4 regions of the Priestia sp. TRM10 genome follow, and region 1 is predicted to be linked to each of the others. Evidence: riboswitches for the same ligand, from Rfam matches in the RefSeq annotation. Region 1 holds a riboswitch; each other region holds the start of a gene.

Region 1 (5,152 bases):
TACAATACAAGTATACAGGCAATCATTTTTATTGTCTATATTTTTTTAAAAAGTCTGTTAATTACAGAACTCATATAAAAAGAAGGGTGTTTCTCTAACAGAGAAACACCCTTCTTTCATCTTTATCTCTTTATTTATAAACATAATTTACACTAATTACTTCTCTCGTTCAGCAGCCTCTGCTTCTTTTTTCGTTCGATGCACCGTACCAAACGGATGCTCAGGGGGTGCATAAATAGAGTAAATCTTCAATGGTCTATTCCCTATATTTGTGACATTATGCCATGTCCCCGCAGGTACCATAATGGCATCATCATCAGAAACTCTTTTCCGAAAGGATAAGTTATTTTTTGTTTTTCCCATTTGAACAAGTCCTTGCCCTTCTTCCACCCTTAAAAATTGATCTGTTTTCGGATGAATTTCAAGCCCAATGTCTTCTCCTTTTTTAATACTCATCAATGTAACCTGCAGATGATGTCCTGTCCATACGGCTGTACGGAATGTTTTATTTTGCTTAGTGGCTTCATTAATATTCACCACAAACGGCTGTCTTCCGTAATCTTTTAACTCAATTTTTTCTCTGCTGTACCAATAGGAATAAGCTTCATATGGATTAGACCTGTACACTGCTTGAAACGCTGGATACTGTACGTAATAAGGATAGGAATACATATAAGGAGAATAATACATTTCTCTTCATTCCTTTCACATGCTTATAAAATATCCTATACGCCATCTTAACAGCATATTCCGTTTTCCATTCTCCTTATGAAGTGCATCTTTAGTTCATCGTTAAGCCACTATCAACTACAATATTTTGTCCTGTAATTCCTTTAGCTCTGTCAGACCCTAAGAATACCACTGTGTCAGCTACATCTTTTGGGGTGGTAACACGATTTAAAGCAGAACTACTTGCAACAATGTTGAACACTTCCTCTGTTGTAAGGGCACTAGCATCTGTTGTTTGTAAAAGACCACCTGATACCATATTGACCGTAATACCATATTGTCCAAGCTCTTTTGCCATGTTTCTTGTAAATCCAACTAGAGCTGCTTTTCCTGTTGTATATTGATGATAAGGAACAATAGGATTCTGAAATAAATTTGTACCAATATTCACGACTCTCGCATTATCTGTTTCTTTCAAATATGGTAAAGCTGCTTGAATAGTATTCAATGCTCCATGAACAGATCCTTCAAACTGTTCTACATATTTCCCCCAGCTTAACTCATGGACAGGCTCTTGTGCATTTGGATCAAATTTAAAATTTATAAGAGCATTATTGATAATAATATTAATACATCCATAATGCTTAATCGTTTGGTTCACTAACTTTTCAACATCATGTTTATTTGTAATATCAGCATAAAGTGCGATTGCGTTTTCTTTCCCTAACTCATCTACTAATATTTCGGCGCTTTCCTTGTTTTGATAATAATTCACAACAACACCGTATCCACTTTCTACGAACGTTCTTGCAATCTCAGCTCCTAATCCTCTACTTGCTCCTGTTATTAATGCAATTCCTTTGAAGTTTTTCATCGAACAAATTCCTTTCAATTTCGTATTTACAATAAACTTGAAAGAGAGAGTGAATACAAAAAGCCCTTTCACTCGTCAAAAGTAAAAGGGCTGAACATTCTTCATGTACAAACTGTATACTTTTACTCCCTACGCGAGTATTAACGCTCAGGTTCAAAGGGTCGGGTTTTCACCTTCTCAACTCGTATGAGTTCCCCTGTAAAATATTTATTGTCAATATTATTATATTTTAGCTTCTAACGTTTGTACAATTTTAAAAGCATCACACTCCCCTAAAGGGTGCATGATGCTTTTTCATTATTCCTTCGTCATTAACTTCAATGGTGCTGCAATATTCTTTTCAACTTTCTTGCCTTTTAAAACATCACTTGCCGCTTTAACAGCTAGCTCACCAATTAATTCTGGTTGCTGTGCCACAGTTGCCGCTAACTTCCCTTCTTTTACAGCATTAATAGCATCTTCATTTCCGTCAAATCCAACAACAAGAACATCTCGACCTGAGCTGTTAATGGCTTGGATAGCTCCTAATGCCATTTCATCATTATGAGCGAATACTGCTTTAATATCTGAGTTTCCTTGCAGTAAGTTCTCCATTACATTCAAACCTTTTGTACGATCAAAATCTGCAGACTGTTTTGCCGCAACATCAAGTTTTTGGTCTGCTACATTATGAAATCCTTTGCCTCGTTCACGTGTTGCAGATGCTCCTGGAGTTCCTTCAAGTTCAGCTACTTTAGCTCCTTCACCTAACTTTTCAACAATGTAATCAGCTGCCATTTCGCCACCCTTTACATTGTCAGAAGCAACTAACGTTTCGACCTTTCCTTTATCTGCTGAACGATCTAATGTAACAACAGGAATGCCAATATTGTTAGCTGATTGAACAGCTGTTGAAATAGCTGCTGAATCTGTTGGGTTAATTAGTAAAACATCAACCCCTTGTTGTAGTAAATCTTCAACATCGTTAACTTGCTTAGCTGAATCGTTCTGTGCGTCAACAATCACAACGTCCATTCCTTGCTTTTTCGCTTCTTTTACAACTCCATTTTTTAATGAAACAAAGAACGGGTTATTTAACGTAGAAACCGATAAGCCAATTTTAATATCTTCTAAATTTCCTTTTTTCTTTGGTTTTGCCCATTCTGGAGGCTCTAATGAACAAGCCGCTAGAATAAGAAGTGAAAACGACATGAGTACAAGTAAGACCTTTTTCAATGAGAACCCCTCCTATGCTGATTTTTTTCGATCAATTAACACCGCAATCAAGATAACAACACCTTTTACAACCATCTGGAAGAATGATGATACACCTAATAAGTTCAAACCATTGTTTAACGTTCCAATAATTAAAGCACCAATCAATGTTCCAACAATTAAACCACGGCCACCAGATAAACTTGTTCCACCTAATACAACAGCTGCAATCGCATCTAACTCATAAGAAGTTCCTGCTGTTGGTTGCGCTGAGTTTAAACGAGATGTTAAAATCGCTCCTGCTAAAGCCGATAAAAGTCCTGCTAGCGCATAAATCATCACTTTTACTCGTGGTACTTTAATGCCTGAAATAAGAGCTGCTTTTTCATTTCCACCAATGGCATATGTTTTACGGCCAAATGATGTTTTGTGTAAAATCACCCACAGCACTGCAAATGCAATAATCATCGTAATTGCAGGAACTGGAATACCTAAGAAATAACCACGTCCAAATAGTTGGAAGGCATAGTTTTCACCAAGACCTGTAATCGGGTTTCCATCTGTATAGACAAGCGTTAAACCACGAAAAATTGTCATTGTTGCAAGTGTTGCGATAAATGGTGCCATTTTTCCTTTTGTAATAAGAAGACCGTTAATCGCTCCCATTACTGCACCTAAGATACATCCAATTAAAATAGCTAAAATCGGGTCAATACCTGATACAATCATTCCAGCAATTAGCGCGCTAGATAGAGCCAAAATTGACCCTACTGACAAATCAATCCCACCCGTCAAAATAACAAATGTCATTCCAAAGGCAATAAGCGCATTAATCGCAACTTGACGCAGTAAATTTAATAGATTCAGTGGTTCTAAAAAGCTTGGATTTAAAATTGATACGATAGCAACTAAAATAATAAATCCGAGTAATGGTCCAAGCTTTTGCAGTAAATTATCAACATGATTTACTTTGTTTATAGCTGGTTTCATGTTACTTCCCTCCTGTTGCAAATGTCATGATTTTTTCTTGTGTTGCTTCTTCTTTCATTAATTCCCCTGTAATTCTACCTTCATGAACAACGAGGATCCGATCGCTCATTCCAAGCACTTCAGGAAGCTCAGACGAGACCATAATAATGGCAACTCCTCTGTCTGTTAGTTCATTCATTAACTGGTAAATTTCACGTTTCGCCCCAACATCGACTCCTCGCGTTGGTTCATCTAGAATTAACACTTTTGGACCAATGCCAACCCATTTGGCAATAACTACTTTTTGCTGGTTTCCACCAGAAAGGTTTTTCGCACTTGTTTTTCCTGATTCTGTTTTGATTTGTAAGCGCTTAATTAATAGATCAACAAATTCACTCTCTGTCTTATCATCAATAAGCCCTTTTTTAGAAAAGCTTTTTAAGTTCGGCAACGCCATGTTATCACGAATCGAAAAATCTAAAATAAGTCCTTCTGTTTTACGGTCTTCGGTAATAAATCCAATGCCTAGTTTGACGGCTTCATATGGATTTTTAATCGATACTTTCTGACCATTCACCAATATCTCGCCATCGTCTAATTTATCTAATCCAAACAAGGCTCGCATAATCTCGGTTCGGCCTGCTCCCATTAATCCTGAAACTCCAACGATTTCGCCTGCTTTCACAGAGAAACTTACCTTTTGAAAAGCTCCATTTCTCGTAGCATTGCGAACTTCTAACACCTTTTCACCAAGTATTGGTGCTCGTTCTGGAAAACGATCGGTTAATTCGCGTCCAACCATCTTACGGACAACCTCATCAAAGTTCGTTTCCCGAATTGCCTTCGTATCAACGGTTTTACCATCTCGCATTACTGTAATGCGATCACAAATGGTGAAAATCTCTTCCATCCGGTGCGAAATATAGACAATGGACACGCCTTCTTTTCTAAGAGCATTGATTACTTCAAAAAGCTTCTGAATTTCACGTTCTGTTAATGCAGCAGTTGGCTCATCCATGATAATGACTTTTGCATTTGTCATCAGAGCTTTAGCAATTTCAATCATTTGCTGCTGACCAACTGAACAAAGCCCTGCTTCTTGCTCAAGTGGAATTGTAACCGAAAGTTTTTCAAACTGCTTTTTTGATAGCGATTTCATTTCTTTCGTCTTTAAAAAGCCAAGCGGTGTTTTCAGCTCTTTTCCAATAAACAAGTTATCGAGTACAGTCATATCCGGCCAAACGTTTAACTCTTGATGAATAAACGCAATACCATACTGCTCTGCTTCTTTTGGGCTCTTAAAATATGTTTCTTTTCCATCAATGAAAATGGTTCCTTGATCACGTTTATGAAGACCAGTTAAGATGTTCATCATCGTCGATTTTCCGGCTCCGTTCTCACCCATCAAAGCGTGAACTTCACCTTCTTTTAATTCGAAATCTACTC
Region 2 (5,152 bases), on a different contig from region 1:
ATCCGTCAGCTACACCAGCTTCAAACCAGACTTCCATCTGATCCACAATTTCGTCGGGTGTACCTATCAATGTGTGATGTCCACCGCCTGCATTAAGATATCCTAATAATTCTCTTACTGTAGGTTGTGTATCATTAATAATTTCGAGTATCGTTTCGTAACGTCCAACTGGACCAGTAAATTCTTCTACTGGGGGTAATTGAGGTACTTCTTTATCAATTTCCCAATTAGAACAGTCTTGTTGAATAAAGAAACTCAACTGTTTTAAAGCTATTTCAAGAGGTAATTGCTCATCTAATGCTGCTTTTTTAGCTAAAGCTTCTTCATGAGTATGACCTACATAGGTTACTAAGCCTGGAAATACTTTAATATGTCTATTGCTGTCTTCGCTTTGTTTAACTTGTTCATCTAATTTTTCACGAAATCTTTTTGCTTGCTTTAAGTTCCACGACACTGAATAGACTGCATCGGCATATTTTGCGGCTAATGCAATGCCTTGTTTAGATGCCCCTGCTTGCATTGATACTGGTTTGCCTTGCGGACTTTTTGGCGTAGTGGATGGGCCATACACTTTAAAATAGGTACCATCATGATTAAAAGGCTGAATGTTTGAAGGATTTATCAATTTTCTTTCTTCTCGATGATGTAGAAACTCATTACTGTCCCATGAAAGAAATAACTTATTCATTAAAGCAGCGAATTCATCTGCCTTCTCATAGCGTTTATCATGAGAAGGTAGTTTTTCCATACTATGATTTAACGCCTCTAAATCAGTCATTGACGTAACGAGATTCCAACCAACACGTCCTTTCGTAATATGGTCTAAACTTAATAGTTGTCGTGAAGCTGTGAAAGGATTAGAAAAAGTACTTGAGATTGTTGAAACTAATCCCACATGATTTGTCACTTGAGAAATAGCAGTTAAATTGACTACTGGATCAAACCAAAATGCTGGCATATCACTAGAATGTTTACCTGGAAATGATTGATTATCAGCAAAGAATACTGCGTCAAAGTAACCTTTTTCCGATAATTTAGCTAAGTCTTGGTAATAGGAAATGTCTCCAATACGTTCAACGCTTGAGTCAGGCATTAACCAAGCAGCTTGATGGTGGCCACAACCATACAGCAAAACACCTAAGTGTAGTTGTTTTTCTTTAGTTTTTGTCATTTCTTCACACCTCAAAATACATCATTATTAATTGTCTTGTATACTCCCTTTTTTGAAGGCTTATCTATGGTAATTTAAGCTATTAGTTCATTGTTAAACCGCCATCTACTGTGAAATTTTGACCTGTAATACCGTTCGCATTTTCCGAAGATAAATAAGCGACCATATTGGCTACATCTTGAGGTGTGGTCACCTTCTTCAATGGCGTTGATTGAGCAATTAAATCGAACACTTCTGGTGTTGTAACAGCACTGGCGTCAGTCATTTTTAATAATCCACCTGAAACTACATTCGCTTTTATACCATGTAGTCCTAATTCAGAAGCGATATTACGTGTAAAACCTATTAATCCAGCTTTAGCTGTTGTATATTCGTGGTAGGGTACAACAGGATTTTGATATAAATTAGTACCTATACTGATAATACTTCCATTTTGTCGTTCAATAAATTGAGGTATGACGCTTTGAACTACATTAAATGCTGCTTTTAAAGTACCATCTAGTTGTTTTTGATAATCATCCCAAGTGAGTTCTGTGAAGGTTTTCTGTTTGTTTGGATCAAATTTGAAGTCTACTAATGCATTGTTGACTACAACATCTATTTGACCAAAATATTCCGTTGCTTTTTTTATCATTTTATCTACTTCTTTACGATTGGTTACATCAGCCCGAATTGCAATAGCATTCTCTTCACCAATCTCAGAAACGAGCTTCTCAGCAGCATCTTTGCTTGTATAGTAATTGATAACCACTTGAAATCCTTGTTGTGCCAATGTCTTTACAATAGTTGCTCCTAAACCTCTACTACTCCCTGTTACTAATACTGTTCTAGTCATCATAACAACTCCTATATTTTTAATTTTGATGAAACTTAAATAATAAAATGATAGATAAAATAAAAAATACGCAACCTTCCCATAGGAAAATTGCGTAAAAACAAATAACTACATATTAAGAATAAGGCACAATCGCTCTTTAAGTATGTATTAGAGTTTACACTTTCCTACGCTAGTTTCAGCTAGTTCAGGTTCAAAGGGTTTGAGTTAATACTCATCTCAGTTAAATAACACCCCTAGTGCATATATTTAAGTTATATTCAATGTTATAGTTTTAATAAATTCATGTCAAGAAAATATGGCTAGTTAAAATATTTCTATAACTTTGTTATTCTAAAATTAACATTACTGAATTTTTGATTCAATTCTAGTTTATATAAAACATGTTCCATGTAGTAAAAAAGCGCAAAACTGTTTAACAACAAGTTTACATTTATTCCCATAACGAACAGACATAATGGTCATATCCATTAATTACCTTTCCACTTCATAAAAAGTGAATTCAAACAGATAGTTCACAAAGTGAACGTCCATAAAAGTGTACTTCTACAGACGGATTTGTTTTAAGAGAAATCTATTCTTTTCAATGTCTGTTTAAGTCTAAAAATAATTACAGACGTTTTCTAAAATATATATACTTTAATGAACGTTTTTAGCGAAATGATTGAAAATAAAAGAGCCGTTCTAGATTAGAAATTAGAAATGTTATTGACCATTCAATAATACATACACTTTGCGTAAGGATAGCCTTTCTCATTTGTTCTTTATTTGCTCCAGTAAAAAACGAAAGAATTCAGAGGTACAGTAAGTAGTCCAATAAGCGACAATCTATTATGAACATAGTCTTTTATTAAATAAAAAAGCTCCCCATTTTAAAATAGGAAGCTTTTTTATTCTATTTTTTATAAATAACGAGCATTTCGGTTGCTTTTGGCATAAATCGAAATGTTGTTGGAAGGAGCTTTATTTTCACGTGCTCGTTTTCTAGCGTTTCGATTAGACTATTTAAATATGGATAAATCTCATGATTAAATCCAACAAGCGGATAAATTCGAATTTCTCCACCTTTTTTCGTTACCCTAATCATTTCTCTCACTGCTTTTATGTGAAATTCAAAATCAAATTGTGCTTCATATAAAAAAAGGAAATGATTGCATAACAAGAGAGAAAAAGTCTGATCTGAAAAAGGCAAATGCGGGAGCGCTCCGTGAAAAAAGCGTTGATCTTTTTCGTTTTGCGTATATTGCTTCATAAATAAGGAAAACGAGTCTCTTCGAATTTTATCATGTTCTTCTAGCGTCTTATAGGAATCCCATAAAAGAGTTCGAGCCCCTTTTTTAAGCTTACGACTAGCTTCTTGGATTTCTTCTTCGCCGTGTTTTCTCATCTCTCGTGGGGATAGATTATACAAAGGATCTACTGCGTAAGCATCATATCCCTTACGATAAGCGCTTGCTGCGAAAGAAGAAGCTCCTGCAGCCACATCTAACACTTTTCCGGCTTTAAATTGTTCCATCTTCAAGTCAAACATCTTTTCATACTCTTCGTAAGATCTGCACGTCATAGCAACGCCAACTTGTTCATAAAATACATTTTTACTCATCTTTACGATCTCTCCTCTACTCTACTAAACTCTGCTCAATGTTAGAAAGGTCTAACAGCTATCATTATAAAACTATCTTCCATATATTTCAACAAGCGATTAAAATATAGGTTTCTTCTTTTTATTATGAATTCTATCTTAAATATCCTCCATTGTTGAGATCAAATGTTGCTCCTGCATAGTGCTTAGATTTGTCAGATAAGAGAAAGAGAACCGTTTCAGCTACATCTCTAGCTGTAACAGGTGTTTGGATGAGCTGACTGTTCCAATATTCTTGCTTTCGCCACTTTGGAATACTCTTCATCATCGTTGTATCAACCATTGTGGGCGCAACAGCATTTACTCTAATATGTGGGGAGAAGTTTACTGCACAGCTTTTTGTTAATCCTAAGATAGCGGCTTTTGACATCCCATAAATGGCATCAGAGCTTCCTTCCATTCCTGATACTGACGACATATTCACAATTGTTCCCTTTTCATTATTCCCCATCAGCTTCTTTGCAAAAAACTGTGAAAAATAGACGGCTCCTTTAACATTAATATTTAATACAGAATCAATGCTTTCTTCGGTGTAATCTAATATATTTTGTGCAAGATAAATCCCTGCATTATTTACTAGGGCATGTACTTCCCCGCCTCTTTCATCAATCCATTCAAAAAAGCGAACAACTTCTTTATAAGAACTAACGTCTATTGTATATGTAGATAAGTTGATGTTTTTCATTGATCTTTCTAGCTCTACTAAAGCTTCCTCATTCACGTCACAAGCAATAATTGAAGCTCCTTCCTCTAAGCAAAGTCTCACAATCTCTTTTCCAATACCTGCTCCTGCTCCAGTTACAATTACTCTTTTATTTTTTAGCAAGTTCAAAACTCCTTACATGATGTAAAATGGTTGTATACTGTAAATTTTACCTCTACATTCCATTTCCTTCAAGAAGGTTGAATGACAAATACAAATTGTAAAAGGACGTGTTGTTGTGATAATAAGAAGCTTACACAGAGAGGAAACGCCTCCTTTTTCTTTGCTCTTACTTGCAGATCCTTCTCAAGAAAAAGTGAAGGAACATTTAGAAAAAGGCGTTTGTTTTGTAGCGGAAGAAGATAAGGAAATAATCGGAGCCTACATTTTAGAAGAAAAAAATGAAAAGAGTATTGAACTTGTGAATATCGCAGTGAAAGAACAGCTTCATGGAAAAGGAATTGGCAAAAAATTAATTCAGCATGTCCTTCAAAGTACAAAAGAACAGGGCTACGAAATCATTGAAGTTGGAACAGGAAATTCAAGTATAAATCAGCTTGCTTTTTATCAAAAGTGCGGCTTTCGCATGACAGGTATTGAACGCAACTTCTTTTTAGAAAATTACAAAGAACCATTATTTGAAAATGGCATCCGCTGTCAAGATATGGTTCGGTTAACGTTTTTCTTACGGTAAAAAATCAGGTTGATTCCTAATTAATTAGGAATCAACCTGATTTTTTTAAGCTAGAAATGAAATGTTTTATGCAATTCATGGATGATTTTTTTATAGTAAAATGGCTT
Region 3 (5,152 bases), on a different contig from region 1:
AATTACTGTTTATGCAGACCAAGACGTAAAAATGTACGAGTTTGACGATGAACATGAGGCAAAGGAAGCGCTAGGAAAGTTAGAGAACTGCTCTTGCAAGATTCTCTCTCAAGTTATTTATTATAATGACGAATTCATCGTTGAAAAGGCGGCTGTTTAATTTTAGGACATGGGCCCCTTTAAAGGTATAAACTTTACATTACCCTTATGGAGTTCCATCAATTGAAACTTTTGAAAATTTAAAAATGTAATTTTGAAACGAATTGTAGAGATAGTAGATTATTAACGCTATTTACTCTTAATAATATATTTCGCTCACGCCAAAGTTTAGCACCGTTCAATGAACGGTGCCTTTTTTATTGAATATCTTCAGGCCACGTTTCTCCGCGATAAGCCATATCCCAAAAAAGAAATTCAAATCGACTTGTATTTAGAAAAATTTCCTCTAGTTTCTTTCTTTCTTCCTCTGATTTTCCTATTGCTAATTTATTCATTAAGTCTTTTAACCAATTTGAAAGTTCACCAAATTCCTTTGAACTGTACATCTCTACCCATTCTCCGTAAAATTCATGTTCAAGAGCTCCTGGAATTTTAGCCAATTCCCTTCCAATTTCGTTATAGCTCCACATGCAAGGAAGAAGAGCTGCTACAAGGTCGGCAAGTGTACCATTTTGCGCAACTTGCAGCATATAATGTGTGTAGGCAAGTGTTGAGGAAGCAGGCTGAGCATTTTCAAGCTCTTCCTCTGAAATAGCAAATTTTTTCGCATATTGCCGATGAAGATCCATTTCGACATTTAACGTAGAATGCAAGATCTCTCCAAATTTACCCATTGTTTCAACATCAGTCGCTTTCACACTTCCAAGTGCAAAAAGTTTTGCATAGTCAATGAGATAGAGATAGTCCTGAATCATATAATGACGAAAACTTTCTTTTGGAAGAGTACCATGACCGATCCCTTGAACAAATGGATGCTTATGATTTGCGTCCCAAATGTGTTTGGCTTTTGCATAAAGTTCTTCACAGAATATCATTTGTTTTCCCCCTTTTTTGTATGACACCAGTTATAAATAAATTCAATTAATACTTTTGTGAAATCTACTAAACTCTCAATTGATACTCGCTCATTTATAGCATGTGCATACTTTGTTTCCCCTGGTCCATAAATAACGGTTGGGATTCCTGCTTCCCCTAACCATCCTCCGTCTGTGACAGAGGTAGACATTTCTATTTCAACTTGTTTTTTCAAAACCTCTTTGTGGATATGCTGAAGCATTTTCACTCCATCATGAGTTTCATCAATTTCAAGTGCAGGAAATATTTCTCCTCTTTCCTCGATCATTGATGCTCCCCCCCACCTAAAGCTTGGGGGATGATTCCTTAACCATAGGTCACCATGAGACATTCTTAAAATATAATCTTCAATTTCTTTTGTTACACTCTCGTAGGTTTCATTTGGATAGAAATGCACTGTAATCCATAGACGACACTCATCAGCTACAAAAGCAGGATGTCTTCCTCCTTCAATAACAGCAGGATTAATTGTTGTTGTTCCAGGGAGAAAACCATTATAAGTTTTTGTGACCATCCAATGTCTTTCGAGTTCATTGAGCCAGTTAATAATTTTCATCATTTTCTCAATTGCGCTCGCTCCGACCGTTTCCCCTCCCGCTGCAATCATATGTCGTCTTGTTCCATCATGAAACGTTTGATCACTTTTTACCGTAATCCATCCTGTAATTACGCCGCCCTGACCACGAATAACCATTTCACTTGTATCTACAACAAGTGCAAAATCAGCACTATACCCTCTTTCACAGCACTGTTTTGTTCCTGCTTCTCCTACTTCCTCTCCAATCACAGATTGAAAAATTACATCACCAGGGAGTTCTATCCCGTGAGTTTCCAATAATTCTAATGCAAAAAGAGCGCACCCTAATCCACCTTTCATATCGGAAGTTCCCCTGCCGAAGAGATATCCATCTCGTACAAAAGGAAGGAATGGATCACGTTCCCACTGCTCGTTTTCATCCACTTGAGCCACATCTATATGGCCGTTAATAATTAAACTTTTATACTCTTCACTATCCTTCCCCTTTTTAACTCCCACGACATTTGGATCGTTTTCATAAACATCCCACATTTCAACTGCGAATTTATTTTGTTTAAGCTTTTTTGCCACAAATTCTTGTGCTTCCTTTGTATTACGGGCAGGAGGGGCAGGCGTTTTAAATTTTACGAGTTTCTCAATAAGTGAGATTAACTCTTCTTTTCTTAACTCTACTTCCCCTAAAATCTTTTCTATATGTTCCATACTTTCACTCCTTATTAGAGCGAAGGAAACGAAAAAACCCCTTCACAATGTGAAGGGGTGTGATTATGTACGAATGCTAAATAAAACAATTCGCCAACCACTTCCCTTCGCTAGCATTACCTAGATCAGGTGTAAGGGTCAAGACACTTGTCTCTCTCAGCCTTTCACGGCACCCCTAGCAGTCTTACTTCTCTATTATTATCATAATACTTTTTTTATTGCAAACGTTCATGGCAACAGCTTAATCATAAGAAAGATAAAAATAGCTCCTCCAATTAAAATGCGTCTAAGTCCTTTTCCCTTTGAACTTTTCAGTTTATGTAAACCCCAAATGATAAGAGAAATTCCTAGTGTCACACCCATCAAGTCTAAAAAAAGTTCCCTCGACGTTATAAGCGCAAGAAGGGGAAACAAAACGGTCAAGAAAGCAAAAAATAAACCTATAACGAAAAGTGATAGATTTCGTTCGTAATTTCCATAAGACATTGCGTTCCTCCTTTATAGAAATACTAACAAAAAGAGATTTAGGATGATATAGGAACGTCGCCTCGTTTTATTAAAAAAGCCTTTTAAGGAGTGTTCATATTCTTAAATATATTCATAACATTTTCTTTAAGACTTGCAGCTTGCTCATTTTCCGTTTGGATTGCTTCGTACACTTCTTGCCTATGAACTTCAATATGTTTGGGAGCATTGATCCCTAGTTTAATTTGTTCCCCATCAATATCTACAATTTTCAGTTCAATATCTTCTCCAATGCGGATACTTTCGCCAACTTTCCTTGTTAAGACAAGCAAAAAGATTCCCCCTACTTCACCATCTTCTGAAAGAGTGGATGTTTAGTTTTATAATCCGTGCCTGTTAAAATAATTTGTCTTCCTCTTTTTTGTTCACGATTTAAAATAAGCGGTGCTTGTAAATTGATAGTAGACTCCAGGAATGGGTCCATCATTGTTACAAAAGCATAGACCATTACATTTTTCTCTGAGGTAATATCAAGTTCTGTCATATAGTGAGAAGCTAAGTTGAAGTCATATTCTTTATAAAAAGCAAACGGATCTGCAATCACAAAAGCTAAATCTGGTGTTTTTAAAGACTGAAGTAAAAAGAAGACATCTTCATCATTGAGAGGTAAAAGAGTAAATTTCTTTTCTCCTAAGAAACCAGGAATACCTTTCGAAAAAGTAATCACCTCTTCTCGATTCACTTCTATTTCCCCATGATATTTCGTTGCTATTTTCATCTTTTCACCACTTTATAGTATTGTTATTTTTGACATTTCTAAACAGAAAGCTCGGCGAATGCCGAGCTTTTTTATTGTCTATTATGCTAGAAAGTCTACTAAACTTGGCTGCATAATTTTAGCTCCCACAGCTAATGCTGCCCGCTGAACAGTCTCCTGCATTTGTAGGTCCATAATTGCTTTTTCAAAATCTATATCTTCTACATCTGAAAGTTTCTTTTCAAGAAGTTCTCCTTGCTCGTTTAAACGTGTTTCCATAATTTCCAGACGGTTTGTACGAGCTCCGATGAGAGTTCTAGCACTTATAATAGCGTTAATATTTTCATCCATTGCAGAAAGTTGATCACCAATTTCCTCCCCTGATGAACCTTCTGCTAAACTTTTTTCAAGCTTTGTGAGATTATCAAAGAAAGCTTGACTAAAAACGCCCGTTCCATCAGTACTAACATCAATTGAAAGACCTTTAGACAGTTCAATCGATATTGGTTTCTCACTAGTTCCTACAACAATTGTTCCACTCTTATTATCTACTGGCGCTTGTCCAGTATTTATTCCGTTAAAAAGAAACTTTCCTTCAATGTTTTTATTCGCAATTGAAACAAGATGTTCTTTTAGTCCGCTCACTTCGAGTCTAATAGCTTCTCGCTCGTCTTCAAGTTTTGTTCCATTTGAAGCACTCACTGTAAGCTCTCGTATTCGTTGCATCACTTTATTTGCTTCTTCTAGAGAACCATCGCTGTTATCAAGCCACTTGTAGGCTTCTGTAAAATTTTCTTTATATTGGTTATTCTCGTTTAAATTTGTTCGGTAATTTAAGCTTTTAACAGTACCGATTGGGTCATCAGATGGACGGTTCAACTTCTTACCACTTGTTGCTTGTTCTTGTAAATTCATTAGTTTCTCATAGCTGTTGCTCATATTACGCAACGTATGTTGAGAAATCATGGACTGTGTTACTCTCATCGTTTTCCCTCCACTAGCGGCCAACAACGCCCATATTGTTAATGATTCGGTCAAGCATCTCATCCATGACCGTCATACTCCTTGCTGCTGCATTATATGCATGTTGAAACTTAATCATATTTGTCATTTCCTCATCTAAAGAAACCGAGCTAACACTGTCTCGCTTTGCTGAAAGAAGATCTCTGATATTTTCACTATTTTCCCTTAGTCTATTAGCATTTTGGACTTTTACACCAATCTCCCCAACCATTTCACTATAGGCAGACCTAATCGTTCCATTTCCAACATTGGGATTTAAAAGTTCAGCAAGTTTTGCTGCATTTCCTCCATCACTTTTCTTATTTCCGTCAGCTCCAACTGCTATATTATCCGTACTCTTCATAATGTCATCTGAAAGTGTAATTGTGCTTGAAGCATTTTCTGATGAAAACGTAAAAAAGTCGCTCCCTTTTTCTCCATCTTGTTTGTAGCCATTTCCATGAATATTATTAAATTCTGTTGCAAGAGTTAGTGCAAGCTGATCAAGCTGATCAATCGTTGTTTTATAGATACTTTGATCTGTGCCAAAGTTACGAATTAAACTTTGAAAACTTCCTGTTGGAGACAAAGTTGTACCATTAACCTGGATTTCT
Region 4 (5,152 bases), on a different contig from region 1:
TTGGGACAGGTTCAATTCTTGCTTTCCCAGGAAGTATGATTGGTGCCTTTTTAGCAGCGTTTTTATATCAGAAAACGAAGAACATGGCGCTCACTGCGTTAGGAGAAGTCGTTGGAACAGGGATTATCGGGGCCATAATAGCGTATCCTTTTGCCCTTCTTTTTCTAGGGAAAAACGTCGCTCTCTTTGCTTTTGTTCCATCATTTATTATGAGCTCGTTTGGTGGGGCTTTACTTGGCTATATCTTTTTACGTGTACTTATAAAACGAAATGGAATTGAAAATTTAAGGAGGCTAAATTCATGAAAACATCTTTAACAATTGCAGGCTCTGACAGCTCAGGAGGAGCAGGGATTCAAGCAGATTTAAAAACTTTTTCAGCACTTGGTACGTACGGAATGAGCATCATTACTGCAGTTACTGCTCAAAATACGAAAGGTGTTCTTTCTGTGCAAGATATTTCGCCAAACATTATTGAAGATCAGCTTGATGCTATTTTTACAGATATTAAAGTTGATAGTGTGAAAATTGGAATGCTCTCAACGGTTGAAACAATTAAAGTAGTTGCTAAAAAACTGAAAGAATACAATGCCCCGCATGTTGTATTAGACCCCGTGATGATTTCAAAAAGCGGCTATGACTTGCTTCACCCAGAAGCTGTTGAGGCATTAAAAGAAGAACTATTGCCTCTTGCATCAGTTGTAACACCGAACGTTCCTGAAGCCTGCAAACTTACAGGAGCAGAGATTAAGACAATCGAGGAGATGGAAGATGCAGCACGCCTTTTAATAAAGGAAGGTCCATCAGCCGTTTTAATGAAGGGCGGACATTTAGAAGAAGAACCAACAGATGTTCTTTTTAATGGAGAAATGTTCACACACTTTTATGGAAAGAGAATTCAAACAAAAAACACGCATGGCACAGGTTGCACGCTTTCAGCTGCCATCTCAGCAGGATTAGCACGAGGATTAGCCCTTGAAGATGCGGTAAAACAAGCAAAAGAATATATTACAGGAGCTATTAAGAATAGCTTAAACATCGGAAGCGGACATGGCCCAACTCATCATTTTTATGATCTTTACGAAAAAGCGGGCGTCTATAAAGAGGAGAGAGTCTAATGATGAAACAAAGAATTAGTGAGTTGTTAAAGGAAACAAGAGAAAAAAATCCTCTTGTTCATCATATTACAAATGCTGTGACAATTAATGATTGTGCGAATGCAACACTCGCTGCTGGCGGTTCTCCTGTTATGGCAGATGCTATTGAAGAAGTAGAAGAAATGACGTCTATTTCTTCTGCACTTGTCATTAATTTTGGGACAATCAAAAAAGAGTCTCTTGTTGCAATGGAAAAAGCAATGAGAAAAGCAAATGAAAAAGACATTCCCGTTGTCTTTGATCCTGTTGGAGTTGGGGCTACAACATATCGTACGAAATCTGCTCAGTGGCTGTTAGAGCAAGTAAAGGTAACGGTTATTAGAGGAAATGTTTCTGAAGTGGCCTCTCTTATTGGAGTAGAAGCTAAAACCTCAGGCGTTGATGCTGGAGAAGTTGATGAAGATAAAACTACAATTGCTAAAAAAACGGCCAAAAAGTATAACACTGTTGTTGTCATAAGTGGAGAAATTGACGTTATTACAGACGGAGAGCGTGTCGTCTACGTAGAGAATGGTCACCAGATGTTAACGCGTGTAAGTGGGACAGGATGTATGACAGCATCTATTATTGGCTGTTTTGTTGGAGCAAGTGGGAGTGTGTTAGAAGGAGCGCTTGCTGGTATTTCCTATATGGGACTTGCTGGAGAAAGAGCCGTAAAGCGTCTTAAAGAAGGAGAAGGGGTTGGCACTTTTAAAATTAATCTTTTTGACGAACTATCAACACTTACGAGTACAACGTGGGAAAAAGAGGTGAAAATGTATGAAGCAAAACAACCTATCTTATAAAATGTATCTTGTTACAGATTTGTTTGGGGGAACAGAAGAAGAACTTTTAGCAAAAGTGGAAAAAGCGCTTGAAGGAGGGGTAACGCTCGTACAGCTTCGTGAAAAGGAAGCGGACGGAAAAGAGTTTTATGAGCGTGCCCTCCGGCTTAAAAAGCTTCTTGATCGATTTCACGTTCCGCTCATTATTAATGACAGGGTAGATGTAGCACTTGCTGTTGGGGCTTTTGGCGTACACGTTGGGCAAGATGATTTGCCACTAAAAGTTGTGCGTTCTCTTGTAGGAGATATGATTGTTGGCGTATCTGTCCGAACAGTTCAAGAAGCGAAAAAAGCAGTTGAGGACGGAGCAGATTATATCGGAGTTGGCGCAGTTTTTCCGACAAGCACAAAACTTGATGCAAAAGGAATTACAAAAGAAGAGCTGACTGAAATTACGGGAAGCGTACGTATTCCAGCTGTTGCAATTGGTGGAATTACAGCTGGAAACATTGAAAAATTAAATGGAACAGGTATTAAAGGAGCTGCTGTTGTGTCAGCTATTTTAAAAAATCAAGATCCAAAGAAAGCAGCGGAAGAACTAAACGAGAAATTAGATATTCAATAAAAAAGAGAGACAGGTGTCTCTCTTTTTTTTATGCTTCTACAGGGTTCATTTCACTTGGCCACTGCTGTTTTTGATAAGCCATATCCCAGAATAAATACTCAAGCTCACAGCTTTTAATGAAATGATCTTTCATTTTTTCTTTTTCACGCTCTGAAGCGCCTTCTGCCCACTGATCTAAGAGAGCGCAAAGCTTATGTGTGACAGAGTCCATTTCTTTTTTGCCATAAAACATAATCCATTCATAGAAAGGATGATCTTCTGTTGGATTGTGTTTCTCAATTAGTTTTTGACCAATTTCTAAGTATGTCCATGGGCAAGGAAGAAGAACCGCGATGATTTCTCCAAGCGAGCCTGTTTGAGCAACGGTTGTCATATGGTTAATATAATGATGTGCACCAGGTGCTAGTGGTTTTGCTTGAAGATCTTCATATTTAACTCCTGCAACATCACAGAAATTGTGATGAGGATGAACTTCGCTATGAAGCACAAAATTGATTTGTTCATTAAAAAGTTCCATCTGTTCACGATTTTCACAGCGTGAAATAGCAACGCCATATACGCGGCAGAAAGAAGTTAAATATTCGAAATCTTGACAAACGTAGTGAATAAGAGCGTCTTTTGGAACGTTTCCTTCTCCAATTCCTTTCACAAAAGGGTGATTGAAAATTGTTTCGTAAACAGGTGCTGCAACGTGACGAAGTTCTTGACTAAAAGACATCATTTTTCCTCCTTATAGTGGAAGGCCAAAAGGGAAAGGAAATAAAAAACCACTCTTCATAACAAGAGTGGACAACGAGCGAAAAAACGCTGCTGCCACTTTCCTACGCTGGTATAAACCAGATCAGGTTCAAAGGGATTAAGAAAGCTCTTATCTCAGCCATTACGGCACCCCTAGTGGACTTCCTATGTAATTGCACTTAGTATAACATGATTTTTCCATCTTTGTATATCCCTTATCCGGAAATGTTTGTAAAGCTTCAAATTAGGTTATGAAGGCGAGTATTCTCGCCCATATTAAAAGGGAAAGCAGTATAAAAGGAGGAGAATGGCGATGACAAAGCGTAATCAAAAAACAAAGTCTGGTTTACAAAGTGTGAACAAAACGAATAAAATGGAAATCGCACGTGAAATAAATGAAAATCCTAAAAGCACCCATACATCTGTAGAAAAAACAAATCCACGCTAAGAACGAGAGCCCATTTGGCTCTCGTTCTTCCTTTATTTCCAAAACCTCCACCATGATTTGACTTTTTCTTCTTCTTCAGCTGCTGCTGTTTGTCTAAAATTATGAACAAAGTCGTGGAAGAGGCGCTCACGCTCTTCGATATCTTGACGATGCATTTGTCTGTCATGCTTTAGTTCATTTACATATGCTGCTCTATCACGTTTAATAGAATCAATTAAATCTTTCATTTCATCTGCTTTCCAGTCTGAACGCTTCGTCATCTCATGAGCAAACGAGCGAAGTTCAAAGCTTGTCGACTTTGAATTTTCTTCTAACTCATGAACCATTTTTTTCATCTCATCCATTGAACTTCCCGATGACTGTTCAATATTTGTAAGCCAATGTTTGAGCTCAGCTTGTCTGTCTAATGCTTCTGCTGAAACTTGTTCAACATACCCCTGCATTTCTTCAGTTGTTTCTTCACTTATTTTTGTTAATCGGCTTGAAACATGTTTGAGCTCTCTCTGCACTTCTTTCGACGTTTGTTCACCAGATTCAGAGACAACCGCATTAATCGCTTCAATTGCTTCTACTGTCTGTTCATTGTTATGTTGAAGCTGTTCTTTTACTTCAGAAATAATTTCATTTCTCACTTCACCGCGAATTTCATTTCTGACCTCTGTTAAAAGTTCGCGTTTGAATGTATCGAAAGCTTCAAATACATCTTTGTATGTTTGAACTTTTTCAACCAATTCACTTTTTACTTGATTTACAGGCTGAGGAGTAGAGTCTACTGGGCGCATTGTAGAAAGTTCCTCGTTCTTTTTCTTTTCTTCCTGCTGAAGGCGCTGGCGTTCACGTTCAGCTTTAATACGCTGTTCAACGACTCTTTGCTGCTTTTTTTGATCGATAGAAGAAGGAGGTGGTGCTTGTTTTTTTTCATTGTTATTTTCATTAAGAGAACTGTTATGTTTAGCAAAGGATAAGACATTAGACTGCTCAGTACTATTTTGTGAGGATTCTGGTTTCTGCTTCGCCTTTTTAAGAAACAGCTTAATTTCTTCTTTTTTTGTTTTCTTTCCGTACATGTCTTTTAACGTTCTCAGCATTTGGAGCTCTTCTTCTGTATAAATGCGTGCACCTTGTTTTGTGCGAGGAATGTAAAAAAATCCGTCGAGTTCTTTTTCCCATTGTTTAATAATTCTTGGCGGAACATTGACCTTTTTAGCAGCTTCTTTCGTCGTATACGTTTGCATTTTACTCACTCCTCCTCAAGCGGGTTACGTCAGTTTTTATTAAAAAATCCATTATTGGTATCGTTATGTTTTCATCTTGTCTTTTTATGCTAATACACTATTCCTTCAATTAAGCCTCATTTTCCTGCTGAAAGACAAAGGTTGTCAAAACTAGTGTTTGTTTGCTACAACTAAAATAAAAAGAAG

The links. Region 1 has a riboswitch for thiamine pyrophosphate ahead of ACK3CR_RS16785 (3-oxoacyl-ACP reductase). Riboswitches for the same ligand answer to the same signal wherever they lie in the genome.
Region 2: it holds a riboswitch for thiamine pyrophosphate, as region 1 does, so the genes downstream of both, ACK3CR_RS01050 (3-oxoacyl-ACP reductase) here and ACK3CR_RS16785 (3-oxoacyl-ACP reductase) in region 1, are expected to answer to the same signal.
Region 3: it holds a riboswitch for thiamine pyrophosphate, as region 1 does, so the genes downstream of both, ACK3CR_RS09585 (acetylornithine deacetylase) here and ACK3CR_RS16785 (3-oxoacyl-ACP reductase) in region 1, are expected to answer to the same signal.
Region 4: it holds a riboswitch for thiamine pyrophosphate, as region 1 does, so the genes downstream of both, tenA (thiaminase II) here and ACK3CR_RS16785 (3-oxoacyl-ACP reductase) in region 1, are expected to answer to the same signal.

What each region holds. Positions count from the first base shown of each region.
Region 1 is NZ_JBJZOT010000014.1:26,761-31,912, reverse strand. It holds gene ACK3CR_RS16790 (cupin domain-containing protein) at 157-690, opposite strand; gene ACK3CR_RS16785 (3-oxoacyl-ACP reductase) at 782-1,543, opposite strand; TPP riboswitch at 1,653-1,751, opposite strand; gene rbsB (ribose ABC transporter substrate-binding protein RbsB) at 1,841-2,734, opposite strand; gene rbsC (ribose ABC transporter permease RbsC) at 2,771-3,727, opposite strand; gene ACK3CR_RS16770 (sugar ABC transporter ATP-binding protein) at 3,729-5,152, opposite strand, start outside.
Region 2 is NZ_JBJZOT010000002.1:200,104-205,255, reverse strand. It holds gene ACK3CR_RS01055 (LLM class flavin-dependent oxidoreductase) at 1-1,171, opposite strand, end outside; gene ACK3CR_RS01050 (3-oxoacyl-ACP reductase) at 1,254-2,006, opposite strand; TPP riboswitch at 2,154-2,254, opposite strand; gene ACK3CR_RS01045 (class I SAM-dependent methyltransferase) at 2,902-3,609, opposite strand; gene ACK3CR_RS01040 (SDR family NAD(P)-dependent oxidoreductase) at 3,743-4,474, opposite strand; gene ACK3CR_RS01035 (GNAT family N-acetyltransferase) at 4,590-5,045, shown strand; gene ACK3CR_RS01030 (NUDIX hydrolase) at 5,096-5,152, opposite strand, start outside.
Region 3 is NZ_JBJZOT010000011.1:243,190-248,341, reverse strand. It holds gene ACK3CR_RS09595 (hypothetical protein) at 1-160, shown strand, start outside; gene tenA (thiaminase II) at 357-1,034, opposite strand; gene ACK3CR_RS09585 (acetylornithine deacetylase) at 1,031-2,314, opposite strand; TPP riboswitch at 2,400-2,501, opposite strand; gene ACK3CR_RS09580 (hypothetical protein) at 2,543-2,800, opposite strand; gene csrA (carbon storage regulator CsrA) at 2,884-3,111, opposite strand; gene fliW (flagellar assembly protein FliW) at 3,123-3,557, opposite strand; gene flgL (flagellar hook-associated protein FlgL) at 3,639-4,520, opposite strand; gene flgK (flagellar hook-associated protein FlgK) at 4,534-5,152, opposite strand, start outside.
Region 4 is NZ_JBJZOT010000013.1:520,936-526,087, forward strand. It holds gene thiW (energy coupling factor transporter S component ThiW) at 1-305, shown strand, start outside; gene thiD (bifunctional hydroxymethylpyrimidine kinase/phosphomethylpyrimidine kinase) at 302-1,117, shown strand; gene thiM (hydroxyethylthiazole kinase) at 1,117-1,941, shown strand; gene thiE (thiamine phosphate synthase) at 1,916-2,545, shown strand; gene tenA (thiaminase II) at 2,574-3,263, opposite strand; TPP riboswitch at 3,347-3,448, opposite strand; gene ACK3CR_RS14000 (hypothetical protein) at 3,597-3,731, shown strand; gene ACK3CR_RS14005 (MerR family transcriptional regulator) at 3,764-4,966, opposite strand.